3 regions of the Chryseobacterium proteolyticum genome follow, and region 2 is predicted to be linked to each of the others. Evidence: riboswitches for the same ligand, from Rfam matches in the RefSeq annotation. Region 2 holds a riboswitch; each other region holds the start of a gene.

Region 1 (7,240 bases), 820 kb from region 2:
AAAGCAATATTGGAAAAGTAAATTTTCCGTATCATTTCCGAGATTACGGCCCGCTGAGGGAATCATAGAACCCAACTTCATTATGGAAGATAAAGAGCTTTTGCAACTCATTTGTGCTTACCGGATATGGAATGAAGATCTTGAAATTTCCATTTCTACAAGGGAGAATGAAAATTTCAGAAATCATATTGTATCTCTTGGAGCCACTTCCATGAGTGCCGGATCTAAGACTAATCCGGGAGGTTATGCTGTAGATCCTCAATCGTTGGAACAATTTGAAACCAGTGATGAAAGAAGCATGCTGGATATAAAAAATGTGATCAGGAATGCGGGATATGATCCTGTTATGAAAGATTGGGATTCTGTGTACAGTGGTTTTTAATAGAATGATCATGAATAGCGAAGAAATGTTTTCCAGGTACAGCCGTCAAATTTTTATTGATGAGATTGGTACTTCAGGGCAACGAAAAATACTTAATGCAAAAGTGCTTGTTGTGGGGGCTGGTGGATTGGGGAGTCCTGTTATTCAATATTTGGCAGCGGCAGGAGTTGGCATTTTAGGGATCGCAGACTTTGATAAAGTAGAGCTTCATAATCTGAACAGGCAGATTATTCATAATGAAAAAAGTGTCGGGATATCCAAAGTGTCCAGCGCAGTACAATTTGTTGAAGCACTTAACCGGCATATTACTATTATTCCCATTGATGAAAAGATAGATCTTTCAAATATTGAAAGGATAATTTCTAGATATGACCTGATTGTAGACGGATCAGATAACTTTTCTACACGGTATTTAATTAATGATGCTTGTGTGAGACTAAAAAAACCGGTGGTTTATGGAAGTATTCTGGGCTTTTCCGGTCAGGTGGCAGTATTTAATTACAGAGAGAGTAAAAACCTGAGGGATCTTTTTCCTGAACCACCGGTGGATGAAGATACCCCGGATTGTGATAGTTTAGGTGTTCTGGGATCATTACCCGGAATAATAGGAAGTATGATGGCACATCTGAGCCTGAAAATAATTACAGATCTTCCTGTGAATACCAATCAGCTGACTTTGGTCGATACTATGGACTGGAGATTTCACATCATCGATTTTTAATTATATTGTTTTTAAATAAATCGGGCAATAAGAATATTCTTACTGCCCGATTTTATGATAATTGATATGTTGATGTAGTATTAAAAGACTATAACCTGATTATTTACTATCCTGCTGCATTACCCCTCCGTTATCCTCTTTCTTGCTGCTGTTTAAGATATTCGGATCCTCTTTAGCCAGTTTGTTTTTGGTTGGGATCTTATAATTAATGGAAAGTCCGAAATTTCTTGTGTCATATTTTGTTCTCAAAGTAACCGCTTCTCCGGATGGCGGATTAGAACGAACTTGCATTACCTGTCCGTTAAAAATATCATTAGCAAATACAGAAACAGTAAGACGATTATCCAAAAACTTTTTAGTCAGTGTAATATCCAGTGAATTGCTGAATGGTTTTTCTGCTGTGAAGTAGAAATAACCTGCTTTTGGCGTCAGGTAGCTGTAGTTTGCTGTTAGCTTAATCTGTTTAGGCAGAATAAGTTGGGTCATCACATTGAAAATCCAGAATCCTTTGTTGTTTAGATTATCAATATCATGTTTCTGATATCCTGCATACAGATACATAAAATTGATTTTGTCTGGATTAAAATCAAACTTCATGATTTCGCTCATAGGCTTACTAAAAATCATGAAAGGGACAGGAAGCCCTACATTGAAATTGTGGATCCTCATGCTGGAAATGTTTATCTGCTCATTAAACAGGTTTTTTCCATTTTTTCTGATGATCTGTGCAACCTGATTTTTAGCTGAACTTACACTATATCCGATGAATGCATAATCAAAGGCAGAAAGTTTTACTTCATAATTGTCAAAGATCGTAGGCTGCAGATTCGGATTTCCGGTAACCTGGGTATTCGGTCCCTGGAATGTAGTGTTATTGGGATTAAGTGCAGAAATACTTGGCAGACTGATTTTCTTGTTATAGTTTGCTGAAACAGAAACCTGATTCATAAAGCTGTACTGAACACTTGCATTTGGAAATAATTTAAACTTATTAAAAGGGATCAGATTTTTCTGAACTATTGCACCGGTACTGTCAATCACCCTTGTAATTCCAGAGATGTCATAATTTTCAGCCCTTGATCCTAATGTGAAATCGAATTTTTTCAATTTAGCCTGGAACTCAAGATAGGTGGAAGCGGTCTGTCGTTGATAGTCCAGATTGGTCAGACCTCTGCTTTGAGTATCGAAGTTTTGTTTTTCATATAATCCACCGAAACTTACCTTTCCTCCATCAAGGATCTTGATTGGCTGCGAATAATCCACTTTAAAATTAGCAATTCTCATGTCAGATTCATTGTTCAGTAAAAGACCATCCGAAAATCTTGGAAGATTTTCGTTAGGATTGATGTAACTGATATCTCTGAAAATATTATTCTGATCAAATTTACTCGTTGATTTGGTATATCCGAACTGGAAATCTAGTTTTTGAGATTTATCACTAAAGCGTTTCTGATAGGTTATTACCGCTTCCTGTCTCAAATTATTCGTGTAGGCAGCATCAAATGCATGAAAATATCCTTCCCTGATACTGTCTTTAACAGGAATGTACGGTAGGTCAGCAAAACCGTTACTATCTGTGTAATTGCTGTTTTTATTATGATAGATATCGTAATTTAATAATAATCTGTCCTGTCCCAGATCAAATGTTAAGCCTGATTTCGCGAAATAACCACGGCCGATTCTATCCGTATTGCTTAATAATAAATCATTTTGATTCGAATTCAGCATACTTTCCCGATAGTTCTGTCCGATGTTCAGCTGCCATCCGAAATATTTATTACGGGCGTTTAAATTTAAAGAGTTGCTGGTTCTGCTTCTCAACTTACCGTAGTTGGTAAATGAATAATTTCCTGAATAAGTTGCCGTAAGATACTTATTAGCATTTTTGTTCGTAATGATATTCATAATTGCGCCCCCGGAAGTTGCCGGGAATTCAGCGCCAGGTTGAGTGATCACTTCAATTCGGTCTACAGAATTGGCAGGCATCCCTTCCAAAAATGAATTAAGTTCATTGGAAGTAATGTTTAAAGGGCGTCCGTTAAGATAAACATCAAGGATCTTTCCCTGATACATCATACCCGCAATATCAGTAGACACCAGACCCGGAAGTTTTTTGATACCCTCTAAAACATTTCCGTTGTTCAGCTGGGGCTGTTCTGAAAAATCAAAAATAGTACGGTCTGCCTTTTGTTCAACGGCTTTTTTAGTTTTGGTAATTACAACGCCTTCGATCTGCTTTTCCTTGACCTGGTTGTTGGTTTTTTCCTGAGCCTTTGTGACAATAATGCTTAAGGAAAATAAAACGAGTACAATTTTTTTTCATAATGGTTTTTACTACTACTCAGTTAGACGTTTAAAATAAAAAAAATGTTACAAGGAAAGTTTTTAGAGGGTTGTTTTATTCCATTAAATACCTCACAATAGAATATAATTATATTGCATCATCATACGGCTTGGTTTTGCGATTAATTTAAAAATTTTACAAATTATTTTTTTATTTGTAAAATAGTTATATCTTTGCCTCACAATTATCAAGAATCTCATAGATGGGATAGCAACCTGCAAAACAAGCAAGGTGCTGAAATAGATAAGCCGGCAAGCTCCGGAAAAAATGTTTTTCTATTCATTCCCATCTTACAATTTTTGTTTAAAATTTAAAATCAATGTTTAAGAACAGGGAAAATTACAGCACAATGAATTTGACTTTTTGCCCGGCAGATATCGAAGCAAAGCTTCTGTATGCTGGTGATCACTCATGGCATTTCGTGATGTGTATGTGTTGTTGTTCTTAGCCTCTGGTTTCTATTAACTAATAAAACCGTTTATCATTTTTCTTTTAGCCTTGTGTTTTCAAGGTTACAGGATACTTTTTGCTTAAAATTTTAAGCAAACAAAAAAATTATAATAAAAATTTAAAAATAAAACACATGCGCCATTTTAAAAATAGAAGTATCATTGCCTCGGCCACTTTAATTTCGACGTTTTACTTCGCCCAGTCTGATACTCTAAAATCAAAAAAAAATCGATGAGGTTGTTCTTCTCGGTTCAAGAGGATCAGGTAGATCATTAACAGATACTCCGGTTCCGGTAGACGTTATTAACATTTCAAAAATATTGAAACAAAGCCCGGTTAATAATATAAGCCAGGCTCTAAACTATATTGTCCCTTCTTTTTCCTCCACATCGCATACTGTAAATGACGGGACGGATTTTGTGGATCCTGCACAGTTGAGGGGTTTAGGTCCCGATCAGGTTTTAGTTTTACTTAATGGGAAAAGAAGGCATCAGTCTTCACTCATCAATGTAACACTTACACCAGGTAGGGGTTCGGTGGGAACAGATCTTAATGCGATTCCCGCTTTTGCTTTGGATAAAATTGAAGTGCTTCGGGATGGTGCTTCTGCCCAATACGGATCTGATGCTATTGCAGGAGTTGTCAATTTAGGTCTTAAAAAAAGATTGGGGCTATCCGGTCAGTTATTTTTGGGAGGATATGCTTCACCGGTTACCAACAATTTTTCCGGTGGACTGGATGGAGAAACCATCTCTTTAGACCTGAATTATGGATTCAAACTTGGAAAACATGGTTTCTTCAATATTACCACATCAACCCAATACCGGGATCCTTATTCCCGAGCTGGTGTGAGGAATGGCGATATATACAATGCCTATAATGCTATTAACTACAGGGCTGCTCAAGATGGGATAGATATAGACGGGCTTTATAAGAATATAAATAATACTTCCAATAGCCAGCAAATTATCAATACGATTAAACAATATGCAACAAAAGTAAATTATTTTTCATCTGATTTACAGAATAAAATTGCAAACGCCAATAATATTTCAACTTTACAGGGTTTATTAGGAGGGGATGTTACCAATGATGAACTTGCATATAGAGGACTTCAACGAAAAGATTTCAGTATCAGGGCTGGACAATCGAAATTGCAGTCAGCACAGGTTTATTATAATTCAGAAATTCCGATTAATGATGACTGGAAGGTGTATTCTTTTGGAGGATATAGCTACAGGCTTGGGAATGCCGGAGGTTTTTTCCGTTTGCCTAATACCGAGAGAAATATCAATTTTATAACACCCAACGGATATCTGCCGCAAATTGAGTCTACCATTAATGATTATTCATATGCAGCTGGGATCAAAGGAAAATGGAATGACTGGAATATAGATCTCAGTAACACTTTTGGGAAGAATACTTTCAATTTTGGAGTTGTTAATACTTTTAATTCTTCATTGGTCAACAACTCTCCAAGAAGATTTGATGCAGGTGGACTTGAGTTTTTGCAAAACACCCTAAACCTTGACTTTTCCAAAAAGTATGATGTATTGCATGGGCTGAACATTGCATTTGGAGGGGAATACCGTTATGAAAATTATAAGGTGAATGCCGGTAACGAGAATTCTTATGCCTCTTATGATATTTATGGAAATGTAGTGACCGTAAATACTCCAAAAAATGAGCTTGTGACTGATTTTTTTGGCGTAACAAGACCTGCCGGTTCCCAGGTATTTCCGGGATTTAGTCCGGATAATGCTGTTTCCGGAAATAGAAATAGTGTGGCCGGATATGTAGATGTGGAACTGGAACCAACGGATTGGTGGCTGGTAGAAGGTGCTTTGCGCTATGAAAACTATTCAGACTTTGGATCTACCTTTAATTATAAACTAGCGACTAATGTGAAGTTGGCTGATAATTTTAATTGGAGAGGTGCTGTTTCTACAGGTTTTAGAGCCCCTTCATTAGCCCAGATCTATTATAGCTCAACATCAACCTTAATTCAACAGGGTAATACTACCCAGGTAGGAACATTTAGGAATAATTCCGAGGCTGCACAGGCGCTTGGGATTCCAAAACTGAAACAGGAAACCTCCCAGTCGTACAGTACAGGACTTACTTGGAAAGCTCCAAATTTGAATCTTGTGGTTACAGCAGATGTTTATTATATTAAAATTAAAGATAGAGTAGTGCTCACTGATTTGTTTTTCAGGCCTAAAGGTACTAGAGGTGTAGATTTTCCTGAAGGATCGGATCAGGCGATTCTGCAGGATGCTTTTGACCTTGCAAGAGCTAGTGCCGCCAATTTTTTTTGCGAATGCTGTAGATTCCCAGACCAAAGGGCTTGATCTTACCATTTCCCAGACATCCAATTTAGGTTCAGGAATTAATCTGGAAAATAACTTTGGGCTCAATCTGAATCAGACAAGAAGAATAGGAAATATTCATGCCTCCCCAAAATTAGTTAGCCAGATAGACAGTTACTTTTCTGAGCCTAACAGGATTTACTTTGAAGAAGCTGTACCCCGTGTAAAAGCAACTCTATCCAATAATCTTAGAGTTTCCGGATTTAATATTTTATTGAGGAATTCTTTCTTTGGAAAAGTAACCGACGCTGATGTATTGGATGCTAATTTTGATGGTGTAGTAGGAAAACAGGAACACTTTGTATTGAATAATCGTTTTGTAACAGATCTTTCAATAGGCTATGACTTCAGTAAAAATATATCTGCAACTATTGGAAGTAATAACATATTCAATGTAATGCCTTCCAGAAATCCACTAATCAATTCCCTGACAGCAGATAATCAGTTTGTCTACTCCAGACAGGTTTCCCAATATGGCATTGGAGGACGATTTCTGTTTGCAAGAATAGAATTTAAGTTTTAATACTATGCAAGCTTTGAAGGATAAAGCCATATAAACAAAGGCAGAGATTTAAGTTGATAAATCTCTGCCTATATATTTATAAAGAAGAAAATTCTGTGAATTCATATTCTGCAGAGCAGGTTAAAAGTTGTCTGAGGACTGCTGCATGTCCGTTTCCTACGATTACAAGAATCCTGTCGTCACTTTGATGCGAAATATTCTGTATATTACGGAATATTCTCAGATTCCTGCTATACCAGTTCATGGCAAGTATATCAGCTCCGTCATAATCCCTTAATTTAAAATCTCCACTCAGATAAGCGCCATATCCATATTCGTGATATTCTTTGCTGTTAAGGTATTGAAAGGTTTTCATAAGTGAGCTAAAATTTTTGGCTTCTGAATGATTATAGAAATCAGTAAAGTTTTGAGAAATGGGGTCATCACTTTTATAATCATACCCCTCTGTAAG
Region 2 (7,240 bases):
AGGTAGTCTCAATATTCCATTTCGGGAAATACTTTGTAAAAAGTGTGTGTGTAGATCCAAAAACAGACTGGCAGCTTACAATATGATCTCCGGCATCAAGCAAAGTTGCAAATGTTGAATAAATTGCTGCCATTCCGGTAGCAAAAGCATATCCCGCTTCCGCACCCTCCATTTTCACAATTTTATCGGTGAATTCAGTAACGTTTGGATTAGAGAATCTGCTGTATAAATTTTTTGATTTTTCTTCTGCAAAGCTCGCCCTCATATCCTCTGCATCCTGAAAAATAAAGCTGGATGTAAGATAGAGCGGAGTAGAATGTTCATCAAACTGAGTTCGTTCAGTCTGCGTTCTTATTGCAAACGTTTCAAAATTTTCCATATAGTTTTAATTTTAATATCATGTATCAATGCAACAGTTTACCAATGAATCGATCGAATCTGATCTGAGCCATTTTTATCGGCATACTGTTATATCGTTACATTCGTACATTGATTTATTTTGTTTCACTTACTCTTAAAATATCACCAAAAACACCTCTCGCGGTTACCTGTGCTCCCGCACCGGCTCCCATAATTACAATAGGGTTTTCACCATAGCTCTCCGTATAGATTTCAAAAATGGAATCTGATCCTTTTAATTGCCCTAATGCGGAAGTAGCCGGCACAGAAATTAATTTTACATCAAGTTCTCCTTTTTCTTTTTGAAGATCGCCATGTAGATCGCCTACATATCGTAGAACATGATCTGCCTCCTGATTTTGTTTAATTTTCTGGTATTCCTCGTCCAATTCTCCCAATCTGGAAATGAATTCATTTTTGCCAATAGAAAGAAGGTTTTCAGGAATTAGATTCTGAATATTAATATCATTGAATTCATTAATCAGATCCAACTCTCTCGCCAGAATCAAAAGCTTTCTTGCAACATCATTTCCTGAAAGGTCCTCACGAGGATCCGGTTCAGTAAATCCTTTCTCCATTGCTTCTCCTATAATGGTTGAAAATTTCTCATCTCTAACTGAAAAATTATTGAAGATATAACTTAAAGAACCTGAAAACACGCCTTTAATTCTTGTAATATTTTCCCCCGACAGGTGTAATAGTTTAATGGTATCGATCAAAGGCAAACCTGCTCCCACATTGGTTTCGTAAAGGTATCGTCTGTTATTTTTATTCAACGTATATCTTAGTTTACGATATTCTTCTATTGGAAGGGTATTGAAAATCTTATTGGAAGATACAAGATCAAATCCGTTCTCAGCTAAAGCATGATAATTCTTAACAAAATCCTTACTCGCCGTATTATCAACCACAATAAGATTCTCCAGCTGATTCTCTCTGGAGAAACTGATAAGTTCATCAACATTAGAAGGGTTTTCTGCAACTAAAACCTCATCATTCCAATTATGACCAAAACCTTTTTTTATTGAATGCTATTTTTCTTGAATTAGCAACAGCCACTACTTTAAGATCTATTTTTTTTCGTCTCTTAATTTCTTCGGAAGATTCCAATACCTGGTCAATCAGAGTTTTACCCACATTCCCATGTCCAATGATTGCAAGATGAACGGTTTTAGGTTTTTTGGATATTTCAGATTCAATGATATTCTTAGTTTTCTCATCCTGAGAAGAAGTAACTACAATATTTACTCTTTTTTCACTTGCTATCTGATTCAGAAGCAAAGGAAAAACATTATTTCTTGCGAGTTCCGCCAGTATTTTATTAAAATCTTCTGCTACAAATCCCAAAACTGAAACGTTATTAATACTATAAATCTGAGATACTGCCCCTGATTTCCTTTCTGCTTCAAATTCCTCTATCAGACAATTAACCGCATTTTCAGAATCGTTTTCGTGAACCAAAATTGATATTCCGTTTTCTATAGCTTGTTGTGAGATCACTCCTACACTAATCCTGGCTAAAGTAAGTGCTTTAAAAATTCTACCGTCAATACCGATTTCCCCTAAGAAATCTTCTCCTTCAAATTTGATGATTGATCTGTTCTTTAAAAATTTTATTTCGTTAACATTTTTCATCTGTTCATTCTTTATTGTTTAGCTTTATTACAGGTTTCTTGTAATTGTTCAGTTTCTTTCTGTAATAAAATGGTTTTAATGATATTATTTAATTGTTTGTATTCCATTAGGAAGGCATCATGCCCGTGAACTGAGGTGATCTCGTGATGAGAAACATTCTTTTTTTTACCTTTCAGTTTTTCAAAACACATCCGGATTTCGGAAGCAGGAAAGAACAAATCTGTATCAACGGAGATCAAGTGCATTCGTGCCTGTATATTCTCCAGCCTTTCTTCCTCGGCATTAATGTTCATCAGCAAATGATTCATCAGTTGATAAGATTTTAAACTAAATCTTTCATTAAGAGCTTTTCCGTGATATTCAAGCCAATCTTCCGATTCAAGCTTATTTTTTGCGGTATTGTATTTATTTTGAAATCTGTCGTTTAAAGATTGTGGGGTTCTATAACATAGCATTGCATGGATTCTTGCCTTTTGTAACGGAGCGTCATTTCCATTTAATAAAAATTTCTGAACCATACATTGCGCATGCAGCCAATCATGAGTTCTGAAATCACAGGCAATGGGAATAAATACTTCTGCAAGTTCCGGACGTTTAACCAGCATTTCCCATCCTATTCCTCCACCAAGAGAACCTCCGATAATGGCATATAGACTTTTAATGTTAAGTAATTCTAACCCTTTTAAAAATATGCCTGCAATATCCGAAGGAGTAAACTCTTCATATTCTTCAATTAAAAAATCATCATAACCATTTCCGGGAATATTGAAACACAAAACCGTATAGACATTGGTATCAACCACCTGGCCATCTCCTACTAATTGCTTCCACCAGCCATTTGTTCCCGATACATTGGAATTTCCCGTTAAAGCATGGTTGATTAAAATAACAGGTGCCGAAAACAGTTCTTTCCCGAAGGTCTGATAGCTCAACGGGATATTGCATTCCTTTCCGGAATTAGTTTGATACGAAAGATTAATATGTTTTAGTTCTGTTTTCAATTCTATTATACATTATTTATAATACAATTGAAAATGCCACAGGAAATGGCTGAAAAACTCAGTAAGTTATCTGTCCAAAAAATAATTTGGTAGAACGTAGCACCTTCTTCGCTTGCACAAAGGGTTGCTAAGGTTTCATCGGGTCTAATCCCTCAACCTTTCTTGATAACATTTTCAATATTTGAATGATCGAATGGTGCAAAGATATAATATTTTATTTAATTTTTTCATGAAAAAATTAATTTATTCTGAAAATCCCTGTAATCATTATAGTTACAAGGATGTGTTAAGAATTATTCAGATAGAAAAAATTGGAATTATTTTTCAAAAAAAATTACCTTCGTAGTGAAAAATGATGAACTATGACTGCAGAAAAACAAAGATTACAGGATATAAAATGGAAAAACTGGGGGCCTTATGTAAGCAACAGACAATGGGGTAATGTTCGTGAGGATTATAGTCCCAATGGCAATGCGTGGAATTTCACCAATCATGATAAAGCTGAAAGTCATGCCTACCGTTGGGGTGAAGAAGGGATTGCGGGAATATCGGACACCAAACAGCTTTTTTGTTTCGCTCTTTCATTTTGGAACAAAAAGGACAAAATGATCAAAGAACGTTTTTTCGGATTGAGTAATCCCCAGGGCAATCATGGTGAAGATATCAAAGAGATCTTTTACTATCTGGACAACACGCCTACCCATAGTTATATGAAGATGGTGTATAAATATCCGATCCATGAATTTCCTTATGATCACCTGCTATCTGAAAACGGAAGACGAAGCAAAAAAGAAGCTGAATTTGAAATCTTTGATACCGGAATCTTTGATAATGATGAATATTTTGATATTTTCATCGAATACTGTAAAGCAGATGCTGACGATTTTTTAGTCCGTATCACAGTTTGTAACAGGAGCCAAAACGATGCACCTATTGTTGTCGCTCCAACAGCCTGGTTCCGTAACAACTGGAAATGGGGATATAATACTTATAAGGGGCAGCTAAACGCCTCATACGACGGCTGTATTGATATTAACCATGATAGTATTTCCATCAAAAAATTCTATTCAAGAAACACCGGTGCCAAAAGTCTCTTTTGTGATAATGAAACCAATACACCTAAATTATACGGAGCTCCTTTAACAGATAACACCTATTTCAAGGATGGTATAAACGATCACATTATTCATAACTCCAATACCGTTAATCCGGAAAAAAGAGGCTCAAAAGCCGCTTTTGTGATTGAAGAAATTATTGGTGGGGGACAATCAAAAACCTTTGATTTCAGGCTGTCGCCAAACGACACCGATGAACCATTTCATCATTTTGATGAGATTTTCAACACCCGGATTGCTGAGGCCAACGAATTCTATGAAGAAGTTCAGCACGATGCAACGAATGATGATGAAAGAAATGTTCAACGTCAGGCGTTCGCAGGGCTATTATGGAACAAACAATTTTATCATTATAATGTTGGGAAATGGCTTAAGGGAGATCCTAATTTTGATGCACCGAGGGATTTCAACCACTATGTAAGAAATACAGAGTGGAACCACATGCACAATAAGGACATTATTTCAATGCCTGACAAATGGGAATACCCATGGTATGCTACCTGGGATCTCGCTTTTCACTGCGTTCCCTATGCATTAATTGATGCCCAGTTTGCAAAAAACCAACTTCTCTTGTTAACCAAAGAGTGGTATATGCATCCTAATGGACAACTTCCGGCGTATGAATGGAACTTAAGTGATGTAAATCCACCTGTCCATGCTTGGTCTTGTTTCAGGGTATTTAAGATTGATGAAAAGACCAATGGAAAACCGGATCTCCTGTTTCTGGAAAAGGTTTTTCAAAAATTACTTTTGAACTTTACCTGGTGGGTAAACCGTAAGGATAAAAACGGTAAAAATATTTTCGGCGGCGGTTTTCTAGGTCTTGATAATATCGGAGCTTTCGATCGTAATATGGAACTTAAAGACGGTGAGCATCTTGAACAGGCAGACGGTACAAGCTGGATGGCAATGTATGCATTGAATATGATGAGAATTGCAATGGAACTTGCCCAATACTATCAGGTATATGAAGACATGGCCATTAAGTTTTTTGAGCATTATCTTTACATCGCGGAAGCGATGGAAAACATGGGTGATGGAAAAGAAGGCCTTTGGAATGAAGAAGATGGTTTTTTCTATGATGTACTACAACTTGGGAACGGCGAAAGTGTTACGCTTCGTTTAAGAAGTATTGTCGGGCTTATTCCTTTATTTGCTGTGGAGATTATTGATCACGGATTATTGGAAAAAATGCCCAACTTTAAAATAAGAATGGAATGGGTGCTGAAAAATAAGCCGGAACTTACGAAACTGGTTTCCCATTGGGATGAAGAAGGTCATGGCAGAAAACATTTAATGAGTATCCTTCGTAAAAACAGACTAACAAAAGTCTTGACAAGAATGCTGGATGAAAAAGAATTTTTAAGTTCTTATGGTATCAGGGCCATGTCTAAAGTATATGAAGAAAATCCTTTTATTTTCTCTGTTCATGGGACAGAAAATGTGGTTTATTATACCCCTGCGGAAAGTGACAGCAGAATGTTTGGAGGAAACAGTAACTGGAGAGGCCCGATCTGGTTCCCTATTAACTTTTTGATTGTCGAAAGTCTGCAGCGTTTTCATTTCTATTATGGAAACAGCCTGAAAGTGGAATTACCGACAGGAAGCGGAGATAAAAGGAATCTGGATGAAGTAGCACAAAATATCAGTAACAGGCTATGTTCTATATTCCTTAAAGATGAAAATGGACAAAGAGCTTTTAATGGGGGAAACAATAAGTTTAATTACGATGAGCATTTCAAAGATTATATCACCTTTTATGAATATTTTCACGGAGATAACGGACGTGGAGTTGGCGCCTCACATCAAACAGGATGGACGGCAACGGTCGCTAAACTGATGAAACCGAGATAGAATAAAAATGTACCACTTTCTTAAGTGGTACATTTTTTTTTATCAATTAATTAACCTTTAGTATTGAACATCATTGATGCCTTAATTTTAGCCATAAACTAAAACAAGTAACAAAAATAATAATTATAATAGATTATTGATAAATATTTCATATATTTACATCGTTAACCTTTAAGAAAATGAAACTCAATGTTTAAATCTTAAAGAAAGAAAATACCCTCAACAACACATAATAAGCATAAAGCCGGATTTTAACAATCCGGCTTTTTTATTTTGTTTATAACATCCTTAAATTTTTTCCCCATTTACAAATACATCATAACCGATTTCTACATTAGGTTCCAAAGTTTTAGAAACAGAACAGTATTTATCAAATGATAACTGCGCTGCTTTCAAAGCCTTCGCAGGGTCGATGTTACCTTCCAAAAAAAAACTGAACTTTAATTGATTTAAAAGGCTTAGCATCATCGACAGGGACTCTCTCTCCTTCTACTTCTGCTTTAAAACCAGTGATATCCTGTCTTTGTTTTTTTAATATGGACACGACGTCTATTCCACTACATCCTGCAACTGCCATTAAAACACTTTCCATGGGAGAAACTCCTTTAGCTCCAGGCTGCGAAGTATTATCCAAAAGAATGGAATTCCCTTGGGAATTTGTACATTCAAACAAAAAGTCATCGTTTATTCTATTAAGTGTTATTTTCATTGTTCTGTTTATATTATTAAATCCTAGAATTAATCTATGATGTATTAAAGTTATCTATGCAAAATTATAAAATTCCTCTTGCTTTGATCTCAAGATATTTATTGATAACGTCAATATTTAAATTTTCAGGAAGGGTATACACTGTATAAATACCATACTTTCGAAGTTCCTGTATGATTAGTTTTTTTTCAAATTCAAATTTTTCAGCAATAACTTCATCATAAATCTCCTGCATACTCTCCGGATTCTTATGAATTAAAGTCTGGAGTTCCGAATTCTTAAAAAATACAACGACCAACAAATGATTTTTTGCAATGCCACGCAAGTACTTTAACTGCCTGTTCAAACCATCCAGCGTTTCAAAATTTGTAAAAAGTAAAATCAGGCTTCTTTGGTTGATTGAATATTTTACATCCTGATAAAGGCGGTTAAAATCACTTTCAAAAAAATTGGTTTTTATATTATAAAGTGATTCCGAAATTTTCTTTAGCTGACCGGATTTGTTTTCTGCAGCTATCTTGTTTTCA
Region 3 (7,240 bases), 150 kb from region 2:
GAGAAATGAAAAAAGGAATGTTTGCAATGATGAACTATTACCTTCCGCTAAAAGGAATGGCATCTATGCACTGTTCTGCAAACGTAGGAGAAGAAGGGGATGTTGCTTTGTTCTTCGGCCTTTCCGGAACAGGTAAAACAACTTTATCCGCTGATCCTAAAAGATATCTTATTGGTGACGATGAGCACGGTTGGGATAACAATGGAGTTTTCAACTATGAGGGAGGTTGCTATGCAAAAGTAATTGACTTATCGGAAGAAAAAGAACCGGACATTTTCAGAGCGATCAAAAGAGATGCTCTTCTTGAAAATGTTGTTGTAAATAATGGTGTTTCTGATTATACCGATAACTCAATCACTGAAAACACAAGAGTTTCTTATCCTATATACCATATTAACAAGATTGTACTGCCTTCTAAAGCTGGGCATGCTAAGAAGATTGTTTATCTTTCAGCTGATGCATTCGGAGTATTACCTCCGGTTTCAATTTTAGATGAAAATCAGGCTCAATACCACTTTTTATGTGGATATACTTCTAAATTAGCAGGAACTGAAAGAGGAATTACTTCTCCGGAACCTTCATTTTCTCCGGCTTTTGGTGAGGCATTTCTTACGTTACATCCTACCATGTACTCTAAAACCTTGATTGGTAAAATGAAAGAACATGGAGCAAAAGCTTATTTGGTAAATACAGGATGGAATGGTACAGGAAAAAGAATCTCATTAAAAGATACAAGAGCCATTATTGATGCAATAATTGATGGATCTATTGAGAACGCTCCTAAGGCGCAAGTACCTATTATGAACTTGGAAATTCCTACTTCTTTACCTAATGTTTCAGAAGGTATTCTGGATCCAAGACATACATACAGTGATGCTTCAGAGTGGGAAGAGAAGGCTAAAGACTTAGCATCAAGATATATTAAGAATTTTGAGCAGTACTGTAACACTGAAGAGGGGAAAAAGCTGGTTGCTTCCGGACCTCAATTACAAGAACAAACAATATAAAAAAAGAAAAGCCTCATCATTGATGAGGCTTTTTTATGTATTAAAACATCCTAAAAGCTTAATAAAGCCAGTCTGTATCCTTTCATTCCAAAGCCGGATAATACAGCATCTGTGTGAGCCGCTGTTACTGACTTTTGCCGGAATTCTTCTCTTTTATAGATATTGCTGATATGTACTTCAATCTTAGGTTTCTGTATATTCTTTAAACAGTCGGCTATCGCATAAGAGTAATGAGTAAAAGCCCCCGGATTAATAATAACAGCATCAAAATCATCTTCCTGAAGTCTGTTAATTAATTCTCCTTCAATATTCGATTGATAATAGTTCAGTTCGTAAGAAAGGAATTCATCTTTTAGTTTTTCCAAATATTCATCCATTGAAATTATTCCATAAATTTCAGGTTCTCTTGTGCCCAACAGATTTAGATTCGGTCCGTTTATGATTAAAATTTTCATAACATAAAATTAAAAAGTTTTTTTCGATTAGTGCGGATATTTTACGGGTTTTATTTGAGGGAGATGTTTTACATTATTTTTAATGATATTTCTCATGTTTAAAAATTTAACATTTTCTCTAATGGTTTGTTAACAGGTGTTTTAAGTGAAAATTAAGTTAATTTTTGAGAATTTAAAATAAAAAACAAATTAGTCTACTTGTTTTATAGACTAATTGTTTTTAGATTTGCATCCATATTTCGATCGGCTTATAAAGAAAGATGGAGGGAACTGACCCTATGAAGTCTTAACAACCTGCATGATGCAAGGTGTTACATTCAGCCTTTTAAGGAAAAATAAGCATTTGGTTAAATCAATTTCTTGATGCCCTTTGCTGTGTTTTCCGCAAAGGGTGTTTTTTTAATATTTAACAAATAAAATTGATTATGGTTAGTAAAAGTTTATTCAAAGCTGGTGTTTGGATTTCACCCGGTGCTTTGTTTTTCTTAGGCATTATTAGTGTTAATGGGCAGGAGATAAAGCAGAAGAAAGATACGCTTAGGGAAAAAGATATTGATGAAGTCGTTGTGGTAGCTTACGGTAAAGCGAAAAAGACGAGTTACACAGGTTCTGTAGCGACGATCTCCAGCGAAAAGATTAATAATCGGCCGGTAACCAATATTACAAAAGCTTTGGAAGGGCAGGTAGCGGGATTACAGGCAGTAAGTGCTTCAGGCCAACCGGGTGCTACGGCAACAATCCGTATCAGGGGGATCGGATCTATTAGTGCCTCAAGTAATCCTTTATTCGTGGTGGATGGAATTCCTTTTGATGGAAATATCAATTCTATCAGCCCAAATGATATAGAATCAATTAGTGTTTTGAAAGATGCTACGGCAAGCTCTCTGTATGGATCAAGAGGTGCTAACGGAGTGATTATTGTGACTACAAAGTCAGGGAAAAAAGGAGAATCACGAATCAATTTTAATATCAGTCAGGGATTTTCCAGCAGGGCTGTAAAGGACTATGAACAGGTTACCACGGACCAGTATTTTCAATTATATTGGGAAGCAATGAGAAATGGATATAAATCAGGACAGGTTTCAGCACAACAGGCTGCACAAATGGCCACAGATAATCTTGTGAATAATCTGGGCATCAATCCATATGGTTCTAACTATGCAAAACCGGTAGGGACAGATGGAAAACTGCTGCCTGGAGCAAGGCCTTTATGGAATGATGACTGGAGGGATATACTACAAAGAGTGGCCTCAAGAAACCAGGTTGATCTTGATTTTAGTGGCGGAAATGAAAAAGGAAACTATTTTTTCTCATTGGGATATCTTGATGATAAGGGTATTGCCATAGGATCCGGATTTACAAAATACAGTACGAGATTGAAGATTAATAATGAAGTGAAAAAATGGTTAACAGTTGGAGCAAACCTTAGCTATACCAATAGTCTTCAGGAGGCACCACCATCTTCCGATTCAAGAACTGATAATATTATTAATGCAGCCAGAGTAATTCCTTCTTTTTATCCATACTATGAAAGAAATCCTGATGGAAGCTATAAGCTTGATGCTAACGGAAATACAATTTACGACTTCGGAAAGTACAGGCCGACAAGTGCTTTGCAAAATCAAAATGCAGCAGCAACTTTGCCATTAGATAAAAATGAAAACAGGGAAGATAACTTTTCAGGAAAAGGATATTTGGATTTTACCTTCTTACCGGAATTAAAATTTAAATCCAGTTTTTCAATTGACCTGGTAAATTATAATGGGCATTATTATTCAAATCCGTTACTTGGGGAGGGTAGTGAAATCGGAGGTTCGGTGACCAAGACAAATTCACGGACATTATCTTATACAACCAGTAATATCTTGACCTATGACAAAAAATTCGATCAGCATCATTTCAATATTCTAGCTGGACAGGAGTTTTATCATTATGAGTATCAGACGATATCCGGAAGCCGAAGTCAGTTTTCTTTACCTTATTATTATGAACCGGATGCAGCGGCTTTATTAGGAGGTTTTAGTGGTAATAGTGATAAATTAGGTTTACTGAGTTTTTTAGGTAAAGCAGAGTATGATTTCAATAACACTTATTTTATTTCCGGATCTGTAAGATCAGACGGATCTTCCCGTTTTTCACCTCAAAACAGATGGGGAACTTTCTGGTCAGTAGGAGGTTCATGGAAGGCGTCTAATGAGCAATTCATTAAAAATCTAAATTTCTTTAATCAGCTAACCCTTCGTGCGAGTTACGGAGGACAGGGAAATGATAAGTTGAGTACTTATTATGCTTACCAGAGTCTTTACGCATTTTACAATAATCTGGGAGAAGGAGGAACAGTTGCTAGCAGGCTTCCCACTCCTGATCTTAAGTGGGAAACCAATCTTAACTTGAATGTGGGGCTGGAATTTGCTATTCTTAAAAACAGGGTTAAGGGTAATGTGGAATATTTCCAGCGTCAAAGTAAAGATCTTTTATTTGACAGGCCTTTGGCTCCCTCTCTTGGTTTTAGTGGTTATTCAGCGAATATTGGAGAATTGAAAAATACAGGCTTTGAATTTTCATTATTCACAACTCCGATTAAAACGGACGATTTCCAATGGGATGTTGATGTTAATGTAACAACCCTAAAAAACAGAATTACGAAACTTCCTAAAGGCCCAATTGTAACAGGAACTAAATTATTGCAGGTTGGGGGTTCTGTTTATGATTTCTTTATTCCGGAATGGGTTGGAGTTGATCCAAGTAACGGTGCTCCGCTATGGAAATATGTTTATCAGGATGCCAATGGGAATACAATAGAAGGAACAACTTCTGAATATGCAAAGGCGACAAAAACATTGCAGGGTTCTTCTTTGCCTAAATTCTCCGGTGGAATCACTACAAATATTACATATAAGGATTTTGATTTATCCGCGCTGCTAACTTTTAGTGTTGGAGGAAAAATTCTTGATACAGATTACACCATGTTAATGTCAAATGGAAGCAATGCTGGAAGGGCATGGAGCGCAGAGATGTTAAACAGATGGACGCCTGAAAATCCCAACACGGATGTTCCGGCTTTAAGTACAACGACAAATAACTGGACTTCAACGTCCTCAAGGTTTTTATACTCGGGGACTTATGCCAGATTGAAAAATGTGAGTATCGGATATACGTTACCTTCAGATTATTTCGGAAGACTGGGACTGAAAAAGTTCAGAATTTATCTTCAGGCTGAAAACCTTTTAACTTTCTACAAGCACAAAGGAATGGATCCCGAGCAAGCTATAGATGGTACCACTTATTACAGATATCCGGCAATGAGAACAATAACATTCGGTCTTCAGGCTACACTTTAAGTTTATATTAAAACAATCAAAACAATGAAAAAAATAAAATATATATCATTTATACTTATAGCAGCTTTCTCTTCTACTGCATGTACTAATGATTTGGAAACAGCTCCTACTAATCAGGCTAATGAAGCCGAGATATTCAAGACAGCTGAAAGTGCTGAAACGGTGATTAATGGGACATGGGCAAAATTCAATGATGACGGGCCTACCTATGCTAACATTGGCTATTCAACAGTATTACGGGCCAGCGATGCTATGGGAAGTGATGTCGCTGTCCTTACTAATAAATATGGCTTTGCATCGGCTTACGCTTTTACCGATTTAGTGAATAGTACCGGAAGTCGTTCTCAATTTGTATGGAGTTTATTATATTCTGCAATCAATAACATGAATAATGTGATTAGTCGTATTGATGGAGTAGAAGGAAGTCAGTCTAAAAAGGATCAGGTTAGGGGCCAGGCAAAAGCTTTACGTGCTTTTTGTTACTTGAATTTAGCAAGCCTTTATCAGTTTAGTTATTTAAAAGATAAAAACGCTTTAGTAGCTCCAATTTATACAGAACCTACAACCACAAATTCTGTAGGAAAAAAGAGAGCTAGCCTTCAAGAAATTTATACTTTGATTAAAAACGACCTATCAGAGGCAGGACTTTTATTAGCAAATTATACAAGAAATAATAAGGATAAAATTGATAAGTCTGTAGTATATGGATTATTGGCCAGGACTTACTTAAATACTGGTGAGTGGACTAAGGCTACTGCTGCTGCTCAAATTGCAAAAGCTAGTTTTCCGTTGATGGCTCCCGAAAAGTATAAGGACGGGTTTAATGATATTACCAATGGGGAATGGATCTGGGGACATGGTCAGACGCAGGAACAATCAGGAGAAAGTTATGCATTCCACTACTTAGATGTTTCTTCATCAGGAAGTTACTACTACAGTTTTATGGCAGATCCATATTTTAAAGATTTATTTGACACCCATGATATCCGGTATCAATTATTTCAATGGGATGGGCTTCCTGGAAGAGAAGGACTTTTAAGATATGCTAAATTTAAATTTAAAGCTAATCTCATTGCTGATATTGTGTTTATGAGATCAGCTGAAATGTATTTAATTGAAGCTGAGGCAGAAGCCAGAAATGGGAATGTGACCAATGCTGTGGCAGTTTTGAATCAACTGAAATCAGCGAGACAGGCTAATCTGTACAGTGGATCTTTAGCCCAGAATGATGTGATCAAAGAAGTCCTGATCGAAAGAAGAAAGGAATTGTTTGGAGAAGGATTTTCATTGTCTGATATCATAAGAACTCAGGGAACTGTAGTAAGAAAACCTTTTACTGATTCCAATGGTCAGCCAATTAAAGTACAAGTAACAACTCCGGATGGAACTGTAAAAACAGTGAATGGAAGAGGACATTCTGTATTTTCTTTTCCTGATCAATCTGCCTTTGCACCAAACAGTAAGTATTATTTGTTTACGATTCCGCAGAAGGAGGTGGAGAATAACCCGAATTTGTAGCCTATCATTTAATGAGGAGGTTTTCCATAAGTCACCAATCTAATGATATTTAAAAAATAAATTCCCCGCTAAAAGCGGGGAATTTTTTATTTACTTTTTTATAAGGTAAATAAGTTGTTCATGATTCTTATAATCCTTAAAGCCGATTTTTACGGAATCTAGTGTATTCCTTTTGCTGATATCATCGTAGTACATCACAATATTATCATTATTCAAACCACCACAAAAATCACAGTGAAAATTGATAAACCGACTATGGTCGCTATCCTCAACACTTAAACCTTTTTGATTGGTTTTTAAATCTTTGATTTTAATACTTAAAGCAAAGAAATTTTTGTTGATTCTTTGATCATTTTTCGAATTGTATTTAAAAGTTGTAAAAACTTCCTGAATTAAATACTCTGTCCGGTTAATTGTTATTTTATTGCTGGTTGGTTTATACACATGGATCAGTAATTTTTTCTCTCTTGCTTCAGATATGTCTGCAGGTAAAAATTCAGTATCAGAACCTACACACGAAACAGTGATTGAAAATATTGCCCATAAGAAAATCAGATTTTTCATAATTTATTTAATATCATAAAACTTAACTAAATGCTTATCAAATATAAAATTATTAATGAAGAAATTAATATTAGGAGCCATCATACCTGAATATATTCTAGCATTATACATTGCTTTCAATGATTGCTCCACTACAGTAGTACAACTTGAAGTAAGCAGTTTGTACTTCGTTGAGATTACATTTCTAGCAGCAGCAATTCCGCGATTGATCTGGGCTCTTGTCGCTCTGTAAACAGCAACCGCATCATACCTTTTACCTGGTGAAACCTTGGTGCTGTAGAAGTCGTTAATTTCCTCAATACTTTTAAAATTTTGATCAGTTTTAAGAGTTTCTCCATATACCCCTCCATTTTCA

The links. Region 2 has a riboswitch for S-adenosylmethionine ahead of ACJ5H0_RS14995 (alpha/beta fold hydrolase). Riboswitches for the same ligand answer to the same signal wherever they lie in the genome.
Region 1: linked by a shared signal. The riboswitch ahead of ACJ5H0_RS10965 (TonB-dependent receptor plug domain-containing protein) and the one ahead of ACJ5H0_RS14995 (alpha/beta fold hydrolase) in region 2 are both predicted to bind S-adenosylmethionine.
Region 3: linked by a shared signal. The riboswitch ahead of ACJ5H0_RS14190 (SusC/RagA family TonB-linked outer membrane protein) and the one ahead of ACJ5H0_RS14995 (alpha/beta fold hydrolase) in region 2 are both predicted to bind S-adenosylmethionine.

The regions. Positions count from the first base shown of each region.
Region 1 is NZ_JBJLWK010000003.1:29,619-36,858, reverse strand. Features, by position in the region: gene thiH (2-iminoacetate synthase ThiH) at 1-382, shown strand, start outside; gene ACJ5H0_RS10975 (HesA/MoeB/ThiF family protein) at 393-1,103, shown strand; gene ACJ5H0_RS10970 (TonB-dependent receptor domain-containing protein) at 1,203-3,200, opposite strand; SAM-I-IV-variant riboswitch at 3,627-3,725, shown strand; gene ACJ5H0_RS10965 (TonB-dependent receptor plug domain-containing protein) at 4,218-6,248, shown strand; gene ACJ5H0_RS10960 (hypothetical protein) at 6,196-6,789, shown strand; gene ACJ5H0_RS10955 (DUF5694 domain-containing protein) at 6,866-7,240, opposite strand, start outside.
Region 2 is NZ_JBJLWK010000003.1:846,900-854,139, reverse strand. Features, by position in the region: gene ACJ5H0_RS15005 (O-succinylhomoserine sulfhydrylase) at 1-379, opposite strand, end outside; partial or broken gene ACJ5H0_RS15000 (ACT domain-containing protein) at 495-2,034, opposite strand; gene ACJ5H0_RS14995 (alpha/beta fold hydrolase) at 2,046-3,035, opposite strand; SAM riboswitch class I at 3,099-3,207, opposite strand; gene ACJ5H0_RS14990 (MGH1-like glycoside hydrolase domain-containing protein) at 3,398-6,004, shown strand; partial or broken gene ACJ5H0_RS14985 (OsmC family protein) at 6,293-6,713, opposite strand; partial or broken gene ACJ5H0_RS14980 (DUF58 domain-containing protein) at 6,778-7,240, opposite strand, start outside.
Region 3 is NZ_JBJLWK010000003.1:694,567-701,806, forward strand. Features, by position in the region: gene pckA (phosphoenolpyruvate carboxykinase (ATP)) at 1-1,007, shown strand, start outside; gene ACJ5H0_RS14185 (type II 3-dehydroquinate dehydratase) at 1,058-1,462, opposite strand; SAM riboswitch class I at 1,708-1,804, shown strand; gene ACJ5H0_RS14190 (SusC/RagA family TonB-linked outer membrane protein) at 1,888-4,803, shown strand; gene ACJ5H0_RS14195 (RagB/SusD family nutrient uptake outer membrane protein) at 4,828-6,321, shown strand; gene ACJ5H0_RS14200 (hypothetical protein) at 6,412-6,885, opposite strand; gene ACJ5H0_RS14205 (RHS repeat-associated core domain-containing protein) at 6,889-7,240, opposite strand, start outside.